One region of the Enterobacter sp. 6722112 genome, then DNA from elsewhere that is predicted to be linked to it. Evidence: predicted binding sites of a transcription regulator. Region 1 holds the regulator's gene; each other region holds the start of a gene.

Region 1 (4,213 bases):
GACGGACTAACCCGTTTTGCCGCGGCGGTCGCGAAGATCGTCAGAGGCTAATACGCGGTTCGTTTTAACCGACGCGTTAACCAAATCCCGTGATGCGGGCGCTGACGCCATGCCACCGACGAAATGGTGTGCATGGTGTTCAGATGCCCCAGCACGCGCTGCAAATGCTGCTCCAGGGTGCTCATCGGCCCATGGGTCAGCGTCTCCGGCGCTTCCAGAATGTTCGAATCCCCTGACTCGCCCGGCGCGTCATACTCCAGACGCTGCTGACAGCGCTGCAACGCAATTTCACACGACTGCAAATAGCGCTGCGCCAGATCCGGCGTCAGCATCGTGTGCTCCCGCGCCAGCGTCGTCATGGCATTGATGTGCTCGACGATAAACTGGCTGTGCGTGACCCACAGCTTCATGTCAGCCAGATAGTGCGCGTTAAAGCCCGGCTCCTGCATGGCCTGGTTAAGGGAGTTGAACAGGGCGTTATGCGCCTGGTTGACCTTCATGCGCTCGTAGGCCAGCGGAGAGGGCTGCGGGTCATCGCTCAGAATAAGACGAATGGCCTGCTGATCGGCTTCGAGCGCGTCGTGGGCGTTCTGCCTCAGCAGCCCGCTTTGCCACTGCGGCCACAACCAGACCATGCCGCCAAAGGCGATCAGGCAGCCAATTAGCGTATCGACCAGCCGGGCAATAATAAACTGTTCCCCGTTAAGCGTGAGCAGTTGCAGGGTATACACCGCCGTGACCGTAAAGCCCACCATCGCCCAGCCGTAGTTTTTGCGGATGATCAGGTAGCTCACCAGCGTGATCGCCAGCATACCGGCCAGGGTATAGCCTTCCGGCACGTGAAAGTGCAGCGTCACGCCCGCGATAATCAGCCCCGCCATCGTACCGCCCGCCCGATGCAGAATGCGCACCCGCGTGGCGCCATAGCCGTTCTGGGTGACAAACAGCACGGTCATTAAGATCCAGTAGGGTTTCGGCAGGTGCAGGGCCATTCCCATCAGGCTGGCGATGCTCAGCATCACACTGATCCGCGCGGCATTGCGCAGGGCGGAAGATTTCAGTGATAGATAGCTTTTGAGCGCGGGCAGCAGCGGCAGCCGTTTTTGCTTATCGGCCATCAGGTCCCGGGCATAAAGCGGGCGCTGGGTGCGTAACACCCGGGCGATGCGGCTGAAATGCCAGGCAGCAAATTGCCCGACCGGGTTATCCGCGTGCTGACGCGCAATCTTTTCCAGCGCGCCGAGCTGTTTGTCCATGTTAAAGCGCGTCGGGTAGCGGTGATAGAGGATATCGTCAGCCAGCACCCGCAGGCGGGCCGCGACGGTCTGCGCGTTCCAGCGGATCACCGCTTCCGCATGGCTGCGCTCCACCAGCTTTTGCACCTCTTCCGGATTATGAAGGCTGACGGAGATATGCTCCTGCAAATCCAGCCCGACCTGGAAGGTTCGCAGCAGCGGCTTGTATTCATGATTTTTGTTGGCGGCAAGCATGTGCAACTGCTGATAGCACTGGCTGATCAGATCCACCACTTTTTGCTGGCGCGCCAGCAGCGGCGGCAGGGATTTTTCCGGGTCGGTATGTTGAGTGAGCAGGGTGTATTTTGCTTCGCAGTATTCAGCAAGCTGCACGTAGAGCAGGCTCAGGGATTCGCGCAGCGGCTGTTCCCGCCACAGCCAGAACCAGAACCAGTTAAACAGCCCGTACCATAGCGTGCCGAGGGCGTAAATCAGCAATGGCTCCCACACCGGCATATTGCCCGCAAGGCTTAAGGTGAAGATGGCGGCAATCAGCGACGCGGGAAGCAGGCGGGCGTGCAGCGAGCTGATTTCGGCGGTGACGCCGAGCGTCATCGCCAGCACGGTCAGGATCAACGGCAGAGGAATGTCGCGGGCCAGTAAAAGTTGTACGGCAAGGCTACAGCCGGCAAACAGGCAGCCGCCAATAATCAGACGTTTAAAAAAGCGTTTATGCGGCGTATCCAGACCGGCAATGTTGCAGCAGGCGGGCACGAGGGAAAACAGCAGGCCTTGCTGAAGATGTCCGAGGATCAGGCCCACGGCCACGGGAAGACACAGCACCAGCGTTTGTCGTAGTGCGTAGTTAACTTCCGGGTGATAGATCAGCCTGCGCCACATGAGGAGTAGAGACAAAAACGGCGTGCCACCCTGCGGCGGCACGCCGTTTGACCGAAATTAACGGGTTCCGTAGACCACGATAGTTTTACCGTGGGCAGAGATCAGGTTCTGGTCTTCCAGCATCTTCAGGATACGGCCCACTGTTTCACGGGAGCAGCCGACGATCTGACCGATTTCCTGACGGGTAATTTTAATTTGCATACCGTCAGGGTGGGTCATGGCGTCTGGCTGTTTCGCCAGGTTCAACAGCGTCTGCGCGATACGACCGGTCACGTCCAGGAAGGCGAGGTTACCCACCTTCTCAGAGGTCACTTGCAGACGGCGTGCCATCTGGGAAGAAAGACGCATCAGGATGTCAGGGTTGACCTGAATCAGCTGACGGAATTTCTTGTAAGAAATTTCAGCCACTTCACATGCTGTTTTTGCACGAACCCAGGCGCTACGTTCCTGGCCTTCTTCAAACAGGCCCAGTTCACCGATAAAATCGCCCTGGTTCAGATAAGAAAGGATCATCTCTTTCCCTTCTTCATCTTTGATCAGCACGGCCACCGAGCCTTTAACGATGTAATACAACGTTTCCGCTTTTTCACCCTGGTGAATCAGCGTGCTCTTTGATGGGTACTTATGAATGTGGCAATGAGACAAGAACCATTCGAGAGTCGGGTCTGTTTGCGGTTTGCCAAGCACCATGCGCTGTTATCCTCTGTTATAAGCTGTCACCAGAGTCATAAGATGCATCCGGACTCTGGGGTTGCAATCGAATTCTTACCCATACCTGGGAAGTCGGCTGTCGTAACGTTTCGCAGCCAGTAAAGTTTGATGTCCTCTGCATACATGTGTAACGTCAATGTATTACTGTAGCATCCAGAGTGTTTTAGCATAGCTTTCGCCGCGTGTCTCCTGGTGTCTCGCTTCAGCATGACGCAGGTCGCCTTCCGTTGCGAGAAATGTAACGTACACGTAATCTGTCATAAAAAATGCAACGTTGGAGTGAGTGAATATGCAAGCGCGTGTGAAATGGGTTGAAGGGTTAACGTTCCTGGGCGAGTCTGCTTCTGGGCACCAGGTTTTGATGGATGGCAACTCCGGCGATAAAGCGCCAAGCCCAATGGAAATGGTGCTGATGGCGGCAGGCGGATGCAGTGCGATCGACGTGGTGTCGATCCTGCAAAAAGGCCGTCATGACGTGACCGATTGTGAAGTGAAGCTGACGTCGGAACGTCGTGAAGAGGCGCCCCGCCTGTTCACGCATATTAATTTGCACTTTATCGTCACCGGCAAAGAACTGAAGGACGCGGCGGTCTCGCGTGCGGTTGACCTGTCTGCGGAAAAATACTGCTCTGTGGCGTTAATGCTGGAGAAAGCGGTAAAAATCACCCATTCGTATGAAGTGATCGCGGCTTAATTTTTGGCGGGTGGCGCTTCGCTGACCCGCCCTACAAAAGCACGCCCGTAGGCCCGGTAAGCGCAGCGCCACCGGGCAAAACAATTCACGCGATCTGCTTTCCTTCCATCAGCCGCTGCACCAGCGGTGTCATGATCAGCTCCATTGCCAGCCCCATTTTTCCGCCCGGTACCACTAACGTATTCATGTGCGAAATAAACGAACCCTGTAGCATCGCCAGCAGCCAGGGATAATCAATGCCTTCCAGGTTGCGGAAGTGGATCACCACAAAGCTCTCGTCCAGCGACGGGATGCTTTTTGCAGCGAACGGGTTAGAGGTGTCCACGGTGGGGACGCGCTGGAAGTTAATGTGGGTTCGGGAGAACTGCGGCGTCAGGAAGTTGATGTAATCTTCCATGGAGCGCACCACCGAGTCCATGACCGCCTCTCGCGAATGGCCGCGCTCGCTCATGTCACGCGTCAGCTTCTGGATCCACTCAAGGTTAACAATCGGCACCACCCCCACCAGCAAATCCACGTGGCGCGCCACGTCGTGCTGAGGCGTCACCACGCCGCCGTGCAATCCTTCGTAAAACAGCACGTCAGTCGGTTCCGGCAGCGGCTGCCAGGGCGTGAACGTGCCGGGGACCTGGTTCCAGGGCACGGCTTCATCGTAGGTGTGGAGATACTTGCG
Region 2 (4,213 bases), 220 kb from region 1:
TCGTGACCAGCGGGTTACGCTGCGCGGGAGGAACAAGCACCAGGCCGCTGGCGGCGGCCATCTCGATAAACGCGGTGGTACCGTCGCCCGAGATCCCCCAACTGGCCTTCACCTTTTCCCCTAACGGGCCGGTGACGACAGCCTGCTGCCAGGTGCCCTGCGTCGCAGCGATCATCGCTTCAACCGTACCTTCTCCGCCGTCAGCAACGGGAACAGACACGTAATGAGCGTCGGGGAAAATTTCCCGAAATCCTTTTTCTATCGCCTGCGCCACCTCGGTGGCAGACAGGCTTTCTTTATAAGAGTCTGGCGCGATTACGATTTTCATAGTTGTATGCCTGAGCCGTAGGCCCGGTAAGCGTAACGCCACCGGGCAGGACGTCATTAGCGAGCAATTTCAACCTTCGCCAGTTTTTCGTAATAGCACGCTAACGCGCTGTGATCGGCGGTGCCCAGACCGTCCGCACGCAGCGCCTGCATCATCTCCATGACGGCGGCAGTCAGCGGCAACTGCGCGCCCACGCCGTGGGAGGTATCCAGCGCATTCGCCAGATCCTTAATGTGCAGATCGATGCGGAAGCCCGGCCTGAAGTTACGATCCATCACCATCGGCGCCTTGGCATCCAGCACGGTGCTGCCCGCCAGACCACCGCGAATGGCCTGATAGACCAGATCCGGATTAACTCCCGCTTTGGTGGCCAGCGTCAGCGCTTCGGACATGGCCGCGATGTTCAACGCCACAATCACCTGGTTTGCCAGCTTGGTGACGTTGCCTGCGCCAATTTCACCGGTGTGCACCACGGAGCCAGCCATGGCTTTCATCAGGTCGTAGTATTTGTCAAACACGGCTTTATCGCCCCCCACCATCACCGACAAGGTGCCGTCGATGGCTTTCGGTTCGCCGCCGCTGACTGGCGCATCCAGCATCTCCACACCTTTCACTTTCAGCGCCTCGCTGATTTCGCGGCTTGCCAGCGGTGCGATAGAACTCATGTCGATCACCACCAGACCCGGCTTCGCGCCGTCGATAATGCCGTTCTCACCCAGCGCCACCTCTTTCACGTGCGGGGAGTTTGGCAGCATGGTGATAATCACGTCGCACTGCTCAGCAATCGCTTTTGCGGTTGTCGCCGTTTCTGCGCCAGCCGCAATCACCTCTGCCACCGCGTCTGAATTACGATCTAAAACCACCAGTGAGTAACCTGCTTTGATGAGGTTTTTGCTCATTGGTTTGCCCATGATACCCAGGCCAATAAAACCCACTTTCAGCGTCATAATCTGTTTCCTCAATGATGGTTATTTTTTAAAAGCGTCCGCTAATTTCTGCGTGGCGGCGCGGAATACGCCGAGATCGCTGCCCACGGCAACAAACGTTGCGCCCCACTCCAGGTAGCGGCGGGCATCGGCTTCCACTGGCGCCAGAATGCCGCACGGTTTACCGTGCGCTTTGGCACGGGCAAAAATGTGCTGAATTGCGCGCTGCACGTCCGGATGGCTGGCGTTGCCCAGATGACCAAAGGCGGCCGCCAGATCGCTCGGGCCGACGAAAATGCCGTCTACCCCCTCCGTCGCGGCAATAGCGTCGACGTTATCGACCCCCTGCTGGCTCTCGATCTGAACCAGAATGGTGATGTTCTTGTTGGACTGAGCGAAATAGTCCGGCACGGTGCCAAACATGTTGGCGCGGTGCGAGACGGACACGCCGCGGATCCCTTCCGGTGGGTAGCGGGTCGCCGCCACGGCCAGCACCGCTTCTTCTTCCGTTTCAACAAACGGGATCAGGAAGTTGTAGAAGCCGATATCCAGCAGACGCTTGATGATCACCGGCTCGTTGGTGGGTAAACGCACCACCGGCGCGCTGTGGCTGCCTTTCAGCGCCATCAGCTGCGGAATAAACGTGTTGATATCGTTTGGCGCATGTTCGCCGTCCAGCACCAGCCAGTCGAACCCGGCCAGGCCCAGCACTTCGGTGCTGATGGGGTTGGCCAGCGCAGACCAGCAGCCAATCTGAATCTGATGCGCCGCGAGGGCCGCTTTAAATTTATTCGGGAAGATGTCGTTACTCATTACTTATACCTTTTTTAATTCCGCAGTTTTAGCCAGTAGCTTTTCTTATTTATTCCGACTCAGCGTCAGCGTTATATTTATTTTCCTGACTGAATTTTGGCGTTATAAAATCGTCATTCAGTATAATCGTCACCACCCGGCAGCACATTGTCTCAATGCTCAATTATCCAACGGGAGTAGCACGCTATTTTGAGCATATGCCCAACACAGTGGGCGCTGATGCACAGAATCAACGATTAGTGGTTCGGGAGCGATCGCGATCACATTCTCACCTTTCCTCTCCTGGCATTCTTTATTTCCTCAATAAGAAACAATTAACCATCTGGCTATATTTAGTATCAGATATTTTGCTGGAGAAGAGTGAACAATGGCCGATATTGAAATTCGACAGGCGTCGCCGACGGCGTTCTATATAAAAGTGCACGATACCGATAACGTGGCGATTATTGTCAACGACAATGGCTTAAAAGCTGGCACCCGCTTTCCGGATGGCCCGGAGCTGATTGAGCACATTCCGCAGGGGCATAAAGTCGCACTGGTCGATATCCCGGCGCAGGGCGAAATCGTGCGCTACGGCGAAGTCATCGGCTATGCGGTGCGCGCTATCCCGCAGGGTAGCTGGATTGAGGAGTCGCTGGTTGAGCTGCCCACCGCCCCGCCGCTGGAGTCGTTGCCGCTGGCTACCCGCGTCCCTGAGCCGTTGCCTCCGCTGGAGGGTTATACCTTCGAAGGTTACCGCAACGCGGATGGCAGCGTGGGAACCAAAAACCTGCTTGGCATCACCACCAGCGTGCATTGCGTGGCGGGCGTAGTGGATTATGTGGTGAAAATTATTGAGCGCGATCTGCTACCGAAATACCCCAACGTTGACGGCGTGGTGGGTCTTAACCACCTGTACGGCTGCGGCGTGGCGATCAACGCGCCCGCAGCGGTCGTGCCGATCCGCACGATTCACAATATCGCCCTTAACCCAAACTTTGGCGGTGAGGTCATGGTGATTGGTCTCGGCTGTGAAAAATTGCAGCCAGAACGCCTGTTGCAGGGTACGGAAGATGTGAAAGCCATTCCGGTTGACGATGCCAGTATTGTGCGTCTTCAGGATGAACACCATGTCGGCTTCAGATCGATGATCGACGACATTTTACAGGTGGCAGAGCGCCATCTGGAGAAGCTGAACAAACGCCAGCGTGAAACCTGCCCGGCCTCTGAACTGGTCGTTGGGACACAGTGTGGCGGCAGCGATGCGTTTTCCGGCGTCACCGCTAACCCGGCGGTCGGTTATGCCTCCGATCTGTTCGTGCGCTGCGGCGCCACGGTGATGTTCTCCGAAGTGACCGAAGTGCGTGATGCTATCCACCTGCTCACGCCGCGCGCCGTCAACGAAGAGGTGGGCAAACGCCTGCTGGAGGAGATGGCCTGGTACGATAACTATCTCGACATGGGCAAAACCGACCGCAGCGCCAACCCGTCTCCGGGTAACAAGAAAGGCGGCCTGGCCAACGTGGTGGAAAAGGCCCTCGGATCGATTGCCAAATCCGGCCAGAGCGCGATTGTGGAAGTGCTCTCCCCTGGCCAGCGACCAACCAAACGCGGCCTGATCTATGCGGCAACGCCTGCCAGTGATTTCGTGTGCGGCACCCAGCAGGTGGCGTCCGGCATTACGGTACAGGTCTTTACCACCGGGCGCGGCACGCCGTACGGCCTGATGGCGGTACCGGTGATCAAAATGGCGACCCGCACCGAGCTGGCAAACCGCTGGTATGACTTAATGGATATCAACGCGGGCACCATCGCCACCGGGGAAGAGAGTATTGAAGAGGTGGGCTGGAAGCTGTTCCACTTCATTCTGGATGTGGCAAGCGGGCGGAAGAAAACCTTCTCCGATCAATGGGGATTGCATAACTCGCTGGCGGTGTTTAACCCGGCGCCGGTGACCTGATGGCCCCTCATCCTGCCTTCTCCCCACAGGGGAGAGGGTAAAAAACCGCACCGGGCAGTCCCCTCCCCCCTATGGGGCTGAGGGTTCCCCACAAAATAATGCCTGCACAGACGGCCCCCTCTCCCTTGAGGGAGAGGGCTGGGGTGAGGGGGAACATACGGCTCTGGTGGTCATTCCGTTCACTTTATGTTCCTTGCTACTCTGTCA
Region 3 (4,213 bases), 1.9 Mb from region 1:
GATGATGGCCTCTGTCTATGTCTTTGCCATAATGATGGTGGCTTATTACGCCGGGCAACTGGTGATGAATACCTTTGGTATTTCGATTCCCGGTCTGCGTATTGCTGGCGGGCTGATTGTGGCCTTTATTGGTTTCCGGATGCTGTTCCCGGCGCATAAAGCGCACGAATCCCCGGAAGCCAAAAGCAAATCGGAGGAGCTTGAAAGCGAACCGAGCGCCAACATCGCGTTTGTGCCGTTAGCCATGCCGAGCACGGCGGGGCCGGGGACGATTGCGATGATCATCAGTTCCGCCTCAACGGTGCGTGATGGGTCGACATTTCCGCACTGGGTTATCACCGTTGCGCCGCCGATCATTTTTGCGCTTATCGCCATTATCGTCTGGGGGTCATTGCGCAGCTCCGGCGCGATTATGCGCTGGGTGGGTAAGGGGGGGATTGAAGCTATCTCCCGACTGATGGGTTTTCTGCTGGTCTGTATGGGCGTGCAGTTTATTATTAACGGCGTGCTGGAGATTGTTAAGACGTATCATTGAGAACGTTGCCGGGTGGCGGCTTCGCCTTACCCGGCCTACTCGCAATGGATATAATTCTTATGAATATAAAGCGATGCGTCTTCTGCAACCACTCCTCTGGCAACGAGAATCGGTATCTATGATTGTCAGACCAAAATGACAGATGAAAGATTCCGTTATCTTGGCGGTGATGAAGAACACGGATATTAATGCTTCGTAGGCCGGGTAAGGCGAAGCCGCCACCCGGCATAACAAACGTCAACCGTGGCTGGTCTGTTCTTCCATCGCGACCGGCCATTTACGGAAGATAAGCACCGACCAGATCAGCGCGATCAGCGCCGGAATCGCCCCGAGATAACCAATGGCCGACATCGATACATGCAGGCTGATCTGATTTCCCACCAGCGCACCGGCTCCAATCCCCAGATTAAAAATCCCGGAGAAGAGCGACATCGCTACGTCCGTGGCGTCCGGGGCCAGGGCCAGCACTTTGACCTGCATTCCCAGACCAATAATCATGATTGCCACGCCCCAGAACAGACTGAGGATCGCCAGATGACTCTCGCTGCCTGCCGCAGGCATCAGTAACAGCAGGCATGCCAGCAGCAGACCAATCGCACTGCTTACCAGCGCAGACGCGTGCTTATTGCCCAGCTTCCCGAACAGGATGCTGCCGATAATCCCCGCGCCGCCCAGGATCAGCAGCAGAACGGTGGCAAAGTTAGCGCTAAAGCCCGCCACAACCTGAACAAACGGCTCAATATAGCTGTAGGCCGTGTAATGGGCGGTCACAACAATCACGGTCAGCAGATAGATGCTCATCAGCGCCGGTCGACGCATCAGCAGCGGCAGACTTTTCAGCGAGCCGGAGTGTTCGCTGGGCAGTTTTGGCAGCAGTTTGATCAGACACACCAGGGTGATCAGCGCCCCCATGCCGATGGCAAAGAAGGTGGTGCGCCAGCCGAAGTATTGTCCCACAATGCGCCCGATCGGCAGGCCTAACACCATCGCCAGCGCCGTTCCGGTGGCAATCAGGCTCAGCGCCTGGGCGCGTTTTCCCGCCGGAGCCAGACGAATGGCGAGGGACGCGGTGATCGACCAGAAAACGGCATGGGCAAACGCGATGCCGACGCGGCTGATGACCAGCACGGTAAAGTTCCATGCCATAAATGACAGCACATGGCTGGCAATGAACACCACAAACAGCCCAATAAGCAGCTTACGACGTTCCATCTGGCTGGTCAGCAGCATAAACGGCAGCGACATCAGCGCCACCACCCATGCATAGATGGTCAGCATAATGCCAACCTGTGCCGTTTCCATATGGAAGCTGGCGGCGATGTCGGACAACAGCCCAACCGGAACAAATTCCGTGGTGTTGAAAATAAACGCGGCGATGGCGAGCGTGACCACGCGTAGCCACGCGACTCTGCGGGAAACCGTGTGTGTTGTCATAGGGATATCTGGGATTCGTTGCCTGAAAGATGAGGAGACGATCTTAAAGCCTTAAACGGCGAAAACTCAACCGTTATGTGATGTGAATCACAAAATTTACCTTCATGCAGCGGTAGCGAACGGGGTTGTTTTCATCGAAGATAAAGAACAACACAACAAAAACAGGCGGTAACACGATGCAGGAGATTGATTTTTATCTGGTAGATGCGTTCAGCGCGTCCTCCTTTGGCGGCAACCCGGCGGTGGTGTGCCCGCTCGACGCATGGCTACCGGATGAGACGTTACTGCGGATGGCACAACAGCATAACCAGTCAGAAACCGCGTTTTTTGTGTGTACCAAAGGGGGGATCGAGTTGCGCTGGTTCACCACGCTCACCGAGGTTAATCTCTGTGGTCACGCGACGCTTGCCGCGGCGTATGTACTGTTTCACGAACTGGATTATCCGGACTCACGCCTTCGTTTTGACACCGCCTCTGGTCGCCTGACCGTCAGTCGTGAAGGTGACTGGATGACGCTGGACTTCCCGGCCTGCCCGACGCAGGCACAGACGCCGCCACCGGGGATGCTCACCGCACTCGGTATCAGCCACTACGTCGAGGCGCGAAAAGGCCGCGCCTGGGTGCTGATACTGGAAAGCCGAGAGCAGGTTGAAGCCCTTAATCCGGATTTCTCCGCCATGACGCCGGGCGAGCATAAAGTGGCCGTCACTGCCCGGGACGAGGGGGAATACGACTTTGTCAGCCGTTTCTTCTCGCCAGGCGTGGCCGTGCCGGAAGATCCTGTCACCGGCTCCGCGCACACCATGCTGATCCCGTACTGGAGTGAACGGCTTGGCAAAACACAGATGTTTGCCCGCCAGGTTTCTGCCCGTGGTGGCGACGTACGCTGCGAACTCAAGGGCGACCGCGTGCGGATGGGCGGGCAGGCGGCACTGTATCTGAAGGGCACAGTATTTCTGCGCTGAACAAATCTAAGAGGAACCAACGATGCAGGAAATTGATTTTTATCTGGTAGATGCCTTCAGCGACAGGGCGTTCGGCGGCAATGCGGCGGCGGTGTGTCCGCTGGAAGCGTGGCTGCCGGATGAGACGCTGCTGAAGATGGCGAAGCAGCATAATCAGTCAGAGACGGCGTTCTTTGTCCGAACGGATAACGGGTTTGAACTGCGCTGGTTTACCACGCAGGATGAAATTAACCTCTGCGGCCATGCTCCCGCTCGGGAAAATGGTCTGCGTTACGGCGCCGGGGGATGAGTATGATTTCGTCAGCCGCTTCTTCTGCCCGGGGGAAGGGGTGCCGGAAGATCCGGTGACGGGATCAGCTCACAGCATGCTGATCCCGTACTGGAGCGAAAAGCTTGGTAAAACGCAGATGTCGGCCCGCCAGGTCTCCCTGCGCGGCGGGGATCTGCGCTGCGAGCTGAAAGGCGACCGCGTGCTGATTGGCGGGCAGGCCACGCTGTATATGAAGGGAAAAATTTTCCTTCGACTCCAGGACTACGTTCAACATTAACAACTGGGCGCTGGTGGCTGACGCTCGTTCAGCAGCGCGATAAACGCCTCAAGCTGGCGGGTCATCGCCCCACGTCGCCACACCAGCCAGGTGGTGAGCCAGCGCCAGTTTTCCGCCAGCGGCCACGCCGCCACCTGATGATGGCCCGGCATGCTCTCCAGCATGGAGCGGGGCATCAGCGCAATGCCTGCCCCGGCAATCACGCAGGCGAGCATCCCGTGATAGGACTCCATCTCATGGATCCTTCCCGGCGTGACGCGGTCGGCATGGAACCAGCTCTCCAGATGACGCCGGTAAGAACAGTTGGCGCGAAAGGCATACACGTCGCTGCCGCTCACCTGCGTGGCTTTTGATACTTCTGCGTGACCCGCAGGGGTGACCAGCATCATCTCTTCCCGGTAAACCGGCATCCCTTCCAGTTCCGGGTGCGAGAGCGGCCCGTCGACAAAGGTGGCGCTGAGCGTCCCCTCAAGCACGCCGTCAATCATCGTACCGGAAGGTCCGGTGGACAACGCAAACTGAATGCGCGGATAGCGCTGGTTAAACCGCGCCAGACTTTCCGGAATGCGTACGGCGGCGGTACTTTCCAGCGCGCCGAGCGAGAATAATCCCTGCGGTTCATCCCCGGCGACGACCATTCGCGCTTCGTCAACCAGCGCCAGGATCTGCTTGCTGTAGCGCAAAAAATTGTGCCCGGCGGGGGAAAGCCGCAGGCGCTGATTCTCGCGAAT
Region 4 (4,213 bases), 1.1 Mb from region 1:
CGGCCGTCGCGGCACTGAAGGGCGACGCCGCTTGGAGATTTGCTGTAGGGCGTGTGGCTTTTATTGGCGGCGGCAATGGCCGCTTCGCTCAGCTCATCTCCCGAGAGCGCATAACCGTGGTCCTGCTCGTCCATCAGCAGGGTTTTGATCTCAAGATCTTTCGGGCCGAAAGCATCCGGCAGGTAATCACCCAGCGTATGCGGTGCGCGTCCTGGCAGGTTGATACGCAGTTCAAGACCGCTGTTCAGCTCATTCATAAACTGGCGGCAGTGGCCGCAAGGGGTATAGTTGACGGTGATGGCGCGCAGGGCTTTTTCGCCGCGCAGCCAGGCGTGACTGATGGCGCTCTGCTCCGCGTGGACGGTTTGCTGCATGGTCGCACCAAGAAACTCCATGTTTCCGCCGAAGTACCAGGTTCCGCTCACGCCGCGCGCAATTGCGCCTACGTTAAAATGGGAAAGGTCAGCGCGGGCGCAGGCAGCCGCAAGGGGCAGCAGGGCGAAAGCCAGCGCGTCTTCGTCCAGCTCCGTTGCCTGTTTAAGGGCCGTGACCTGATCTGCCGTCAGCAGGGCGGGGAAATGCGCATCCGCCAGAACCGGAGCCAGGGCTGATTGCAAATTCTCTGCAAGCTGAGAGAAAGCAGCTTGAAAACGTGGATGCATGACGTTGCCTCATCAAGGTTAATGGATCGGTAGTGTACGGAGCCGTACGGCCTTTATATGTGATCCAAATCTCATTATGTGTGCAACTTATGAAATGAAAATGAAATTTGCGCGACGCATCGCAAATTTTAGCCCATGACTGCCAGAATAATCGGGAAGATAAACGGCGCGACCAGGGAAGTGATAATCCCGCAGATCACCAGCGCCAGCGAGCTGAATGCCCCTTCCTGATAATCCAGTTCCGCGCAGCGTGCGGTGCCCAGCGCGTGCGAGGCGGTACCCATCGCCAGACCGCGTGCCGCTTTGGTCCGAATTTTCATGATATTCAGCAGCGTATGACCAAACACCGCGCCCAGGATACCGACGAAAATCACGCACACGGCGCTGATGGCCGGAATGCCCCCGATGCTGCCGCCCACGGCCATGGCAATCGGCGTGGTGACGGATTTAGGCAGGATAGAGGCGGCGATCTGCGGCGACGCGCCCATCAATAAGGCCACCGAGGTACCGGTGATCATCGCAACAAGGCTACCCACAAAGCAGATGGTAATGATGGATTTCCAGCGCGCGCGGATCTGATGCAGTTGCTCATATAAAGGAAACGCCAGCGCCACCACGGCAGGCTGCAACAAATCGTTGAGGATCCTGCTCCCGGCGAAGTAACGCTCATAAGGAATGCCGGTGAGCAGCAGAAAAGGAATAATCACCACCATGGCGACCAGCAGCGGGTTGAGCAACGGCATTTTGAAACGCACCGCAAGCTTACGCGCAGCAAAGAACACCACCAGGGTTAACGGCAGGGACCACCAGATATTCGCCATCATTTTTTTGTTTTCTCCCCGACGACCTTGCGTTCGCCATGCACAATGTGTGAACTCCAGCTGACGACCAGGAATACCACCAGCGTACTGATGGCGCAGGAGACCACAATCGGGCCGAACTGCGCTTTAAGCACATCGTAATACTGCATCACCCCAACGCCGATAGGCACAAAAAGCAGGGCCATATAGCGAATGAGAACGAAGCACCCCGGATTAACCCATTTCGCGGGCAGCACCTGTAATGCCAGTAGCACAAACAGGATCAGCATGCCGATAATGCTGCCGGGTATCGTAATCGGCAGCAGCGAAGCGATAAAAATGCCGGCGTACAGGCAGGCATAAATGAGGACGAAGGCGCGAAGGTATTGCCAGATAGTATTCAGTGATTTGCTCATGGTGAAAGTCCTTGCTGAGACGTATTCATCATACAATTAAACCTGAAAATGTGCCACGGATCACATCATGAATTTTGGGCATACCAGACATTCCGCAATGGAACGCCGGGCTTTCAACATACATAGAGAGCAGCTACTATAGCGCGTCTTTTTTCACAGGTACTCAGAATGCGTGTTTTACTGGCCCCGATGGAAGGTGTGCTCGACTCTCTCGTGCGCGAGCTGCTTACCGAGGTGAACGATTACGATCTCTGCGTGACGGAGTTTCTGCGCGTGGTCGATATGTTGCTGCCAGAAAAATCATTTTATCGTCTCTGCCCGGAACTGCATCGTCAGAGCCGCACTCCGTCCGGTACGCTGGTGCGCGTCCAGCTGCTCGGCCAGTATCCTGAGTGGCTGGCTGAAAACGCCGCCCGCGCGGTAGCGCTTGGTTCGTACGGCGTCGATCTTAACTGCGGCTGTCCGTCAAAGCTGGTCAACGGCAGCGGCGGGGGGGCGACGCTACTTAAAGATCCGGAGCTGATTTATCGCGGCGCAAAGGCCATGCGTGAGGCGGTGCCATCGCACCTGCCGGTGACGGTCAAAGTGCGTCTGGGATGGGACAGCGACGACAAGCAGTTTGAAATTGCTGACGCGGTGCAGCAGGCGGGCGCCACCGAGCTGGTGGTGCACGGGCGAACCAAAGAGGATGGTTATAAAGCCGAGCGCATTAACTGGCAGGCGATTGGCGAGATCCGCAAACGGCTTACGATCCCGGTGATTGCCAACGGCGAAATCTGGGATTACGAGAGCGCGCAGGCCTGCCTCAAAGAGACCGGCTGTAATGCCGTGATGATTGGCCGCGGTGCGCTGAACGTGCCGAACCTCAGCCGGGTGGTGAAATATAATGAGCCGCGGATGCCGTGGGCGGATGTGGTGAAACTACTGCAAAAATACACGCGGCTGGAAAAGCAAGGCGATACCGGCTTGTATCACGTCGCGCGCATTAAGCAGTGGCTGAGTTATTTGCGTAAAGAGTACGACGACGCGCTGGGATTATTTCAGGAGATCCGTACGCTACAGACGTCTGCGGATATTGCCCGGGTGATCCAGTCAAAATCCTGAGCGAAGTGTGAAGAGCTTGCCCGGCGCGGAGCCGGGCAGCAGAATCAGAAAATCATCTTGAATACGCCGGTTACCACCAGCAGCCCTATCAGAAATATAATCAAAATAACCCACAATAATATTTTCATTCGCCTCTCCTGCGTATGTCTGTCGAAGTAAGTGTAGCAGCCAATTCATAATTAGCATGAATACATGAAATTAAATCATTGTCTTGGAGAATAAATTTCCGGATATGAAAATGTATAACAATATGCAGATTGCCACGCGTTACTAAAAAACGGAACGTCAGTAAGCGTAAGTTGCGCCTTTATTTTTTTGAGTTCATGGCGTAATGAAACGTTCTCTTACTTTATCTCTGAGTGCTCCTCTTGTTTTTATGCTGGCCGCCTGCGCGCCGGAACATGCCACGGTGTCTCCAGTAAAAACGCAAGCCGCCGCCGCAGCTGTAAATACCCAACTGCGTCATGCCGACTGGCCAAAAAGCGAATGGTGGAAAGACTTTAACGACCCCCAGCTCAACGCGCTGATCGACAAAGCGCTGGAGGATGCGGCGGATATGCAAATTGCCCGTCAGCGTATCACCCTGGCGGAAGCACAGGCGAAAGCCGCTGTCGCTGCTGAGGGTCCACAGCTGGATTTTTCCGCAGATGTTGAACGGCAAAAAATGTCGGCAGAGGGGCTGATGGGTCCATTTGCGCTGACCGATCCGGCGGCGGGGACAACCGGCCCCTGGTACACCAACGGCACCTTTGGTCTGACGGCGGGTTGGGATCTGGATTTATGGGGTAAAAACCGCGCCCAAATTGAGGCCCGCATCGGTCAGGTGAATGCGCAAAAAGCGGAGCTGGAGCAGACCCGCCAGCTGCTCGCCAGCAGCGTCGCGCGGCTGTACTGGGACTGGCAGACCGAGGCCGCGGTGGGTGACGTACTCGCGCAAATCAAACGGGAGCAGGAAAATATCATCGGTGCCGATCGTGAGCTTTATCAGCACGGCATTACCTCCTCGGTGGAAGGCGTTGAAACGGATATTAATGCCAGCAAAACCGATGAACAGCTCGCTGACGTGCACGGCAAAATGAAGGTCATTGAGGCGCGTCTGAATGCGTTGACCCATACCCCTTCAGTCACGCTCGCCCGGCATGCCTTACCTGACGCAGAGGCGTCGTTGCCATCAACGCTCGGTTATGAACTGCTGGCTCGGCGCCCGGATTTGCAGGAGGCGCACTGGTAT

Evidence for each region. The regulator CRP, encoded in region 1, controls carbon source genes, mostly activating them, when cyclic AMP is high. The targets are predictions, from matches to a motif close to ATGTGANNNNNNTCACAT.
Region 2: garD (galactarate dehydratase) is a predicted target of CRP. The motif match lies at 2,316-2,333, and genes of this name have one in related genera.
Region 3: AC4OVU_RS11040 (sugar transporter) is a predicted target of CRP. The motif match lies at 2,045-2,062, and genes of this name have one in related genera.
Region 4: AC4OVU_RS14715 (CidA/LrgA family protein) is a predicted target of CRP. The motif match lies at 1,927-1,944, and genes of this name have one in related genera.

Annotation. Positions count from the first base shown of each region.
Region 1 covers NZ_JBZWGR010000007.1:3,902,710-3,906,922, reverse strand. Annotated here, with positions in the region: gene argD (bifunctional acetylornithine/succinyldiaminopimelate transaminase) at 1-51, shown strand, start outside; gene AC4OVU_RS20270 (YccS/YhfK family putative transporter) at 48-2,135, opposite strand; gene crp (cAMP-activated global transcriptional regulator CRP) at 2,193-2,825, opposite strand; gene AC4OVU_RS20260 (OsmC family protein) at 3,136-3,540, shown strand; gene AC4OVU_RS20255 (phosphoribulokinase) at 3,626-4,213, opposite strand, start outside.
Region 2 covers NZ_JBZWGR010000007.1:3,680,703-3,684,915, forward strand. Annotated here, with positions in the region: gene garK (glycerate 2-kinase) at 1-328, opposite strand, end outside; gene garR (2-hydroxy-3-oxopropionate reductase) at 385-1,275, opposite strand; gene garL (2-dehydro-3-deoxyglucarate aldolase) at 1,297-2,067, opposite strand; gene garD (galactarate dehydratase) at 2,435-4,006, shown strand.
Region 3 covers NZ_JBZWGR010000007.1:1,993,321-1,997,533, forward strand. Annotated here, with positions in the region: gene AC4OVU_RS11035 (MarC family NAAT transporter) at 1-535, shown strand, start outside; gene AC4OVU_RS11040 (sugar transporter) at 773-1,969, opposite strand; gene AC4OVU_RS11045 (PhzF family phenazine biosynthesis protein) at 2,146-2,934, shown strand; partial or broken gene AC4OVU_RS11050 (PhzF family phenazine biosynthesis protein) at 2,957-3,482, shown strand; gene ptrR (putrescine utilization regulator PtrR) at 3,479-4,213, opposite strand, start outside.
Region 4 covers NZ_JBZWGR010000007.1:2,771,166-2,775,378, reverse strand. Annotated here, with positions in the region: gene cdd (cytidine deaminase) at 1-662, opposite strand, end outside; gene AC4OVU_RS14720 (CidB/LrgB family autolysis modulator) at 791-1,486, opposite strand; gene AC4OVU_RS14715 (CidA/LrgA family protein) at 1,483-1,878, opposite strand; gene dusC (tRNA dihydrouridine(16) synthase DusC) at 2,047-2,982, shown strand; gene yohP (small membrane protein YohP) at 3,027-3,110, opposite strand; gene mdtQ (multidrug resistance outer membrane protein MdtQ) at 3,314-4,213, shown strand, end outside.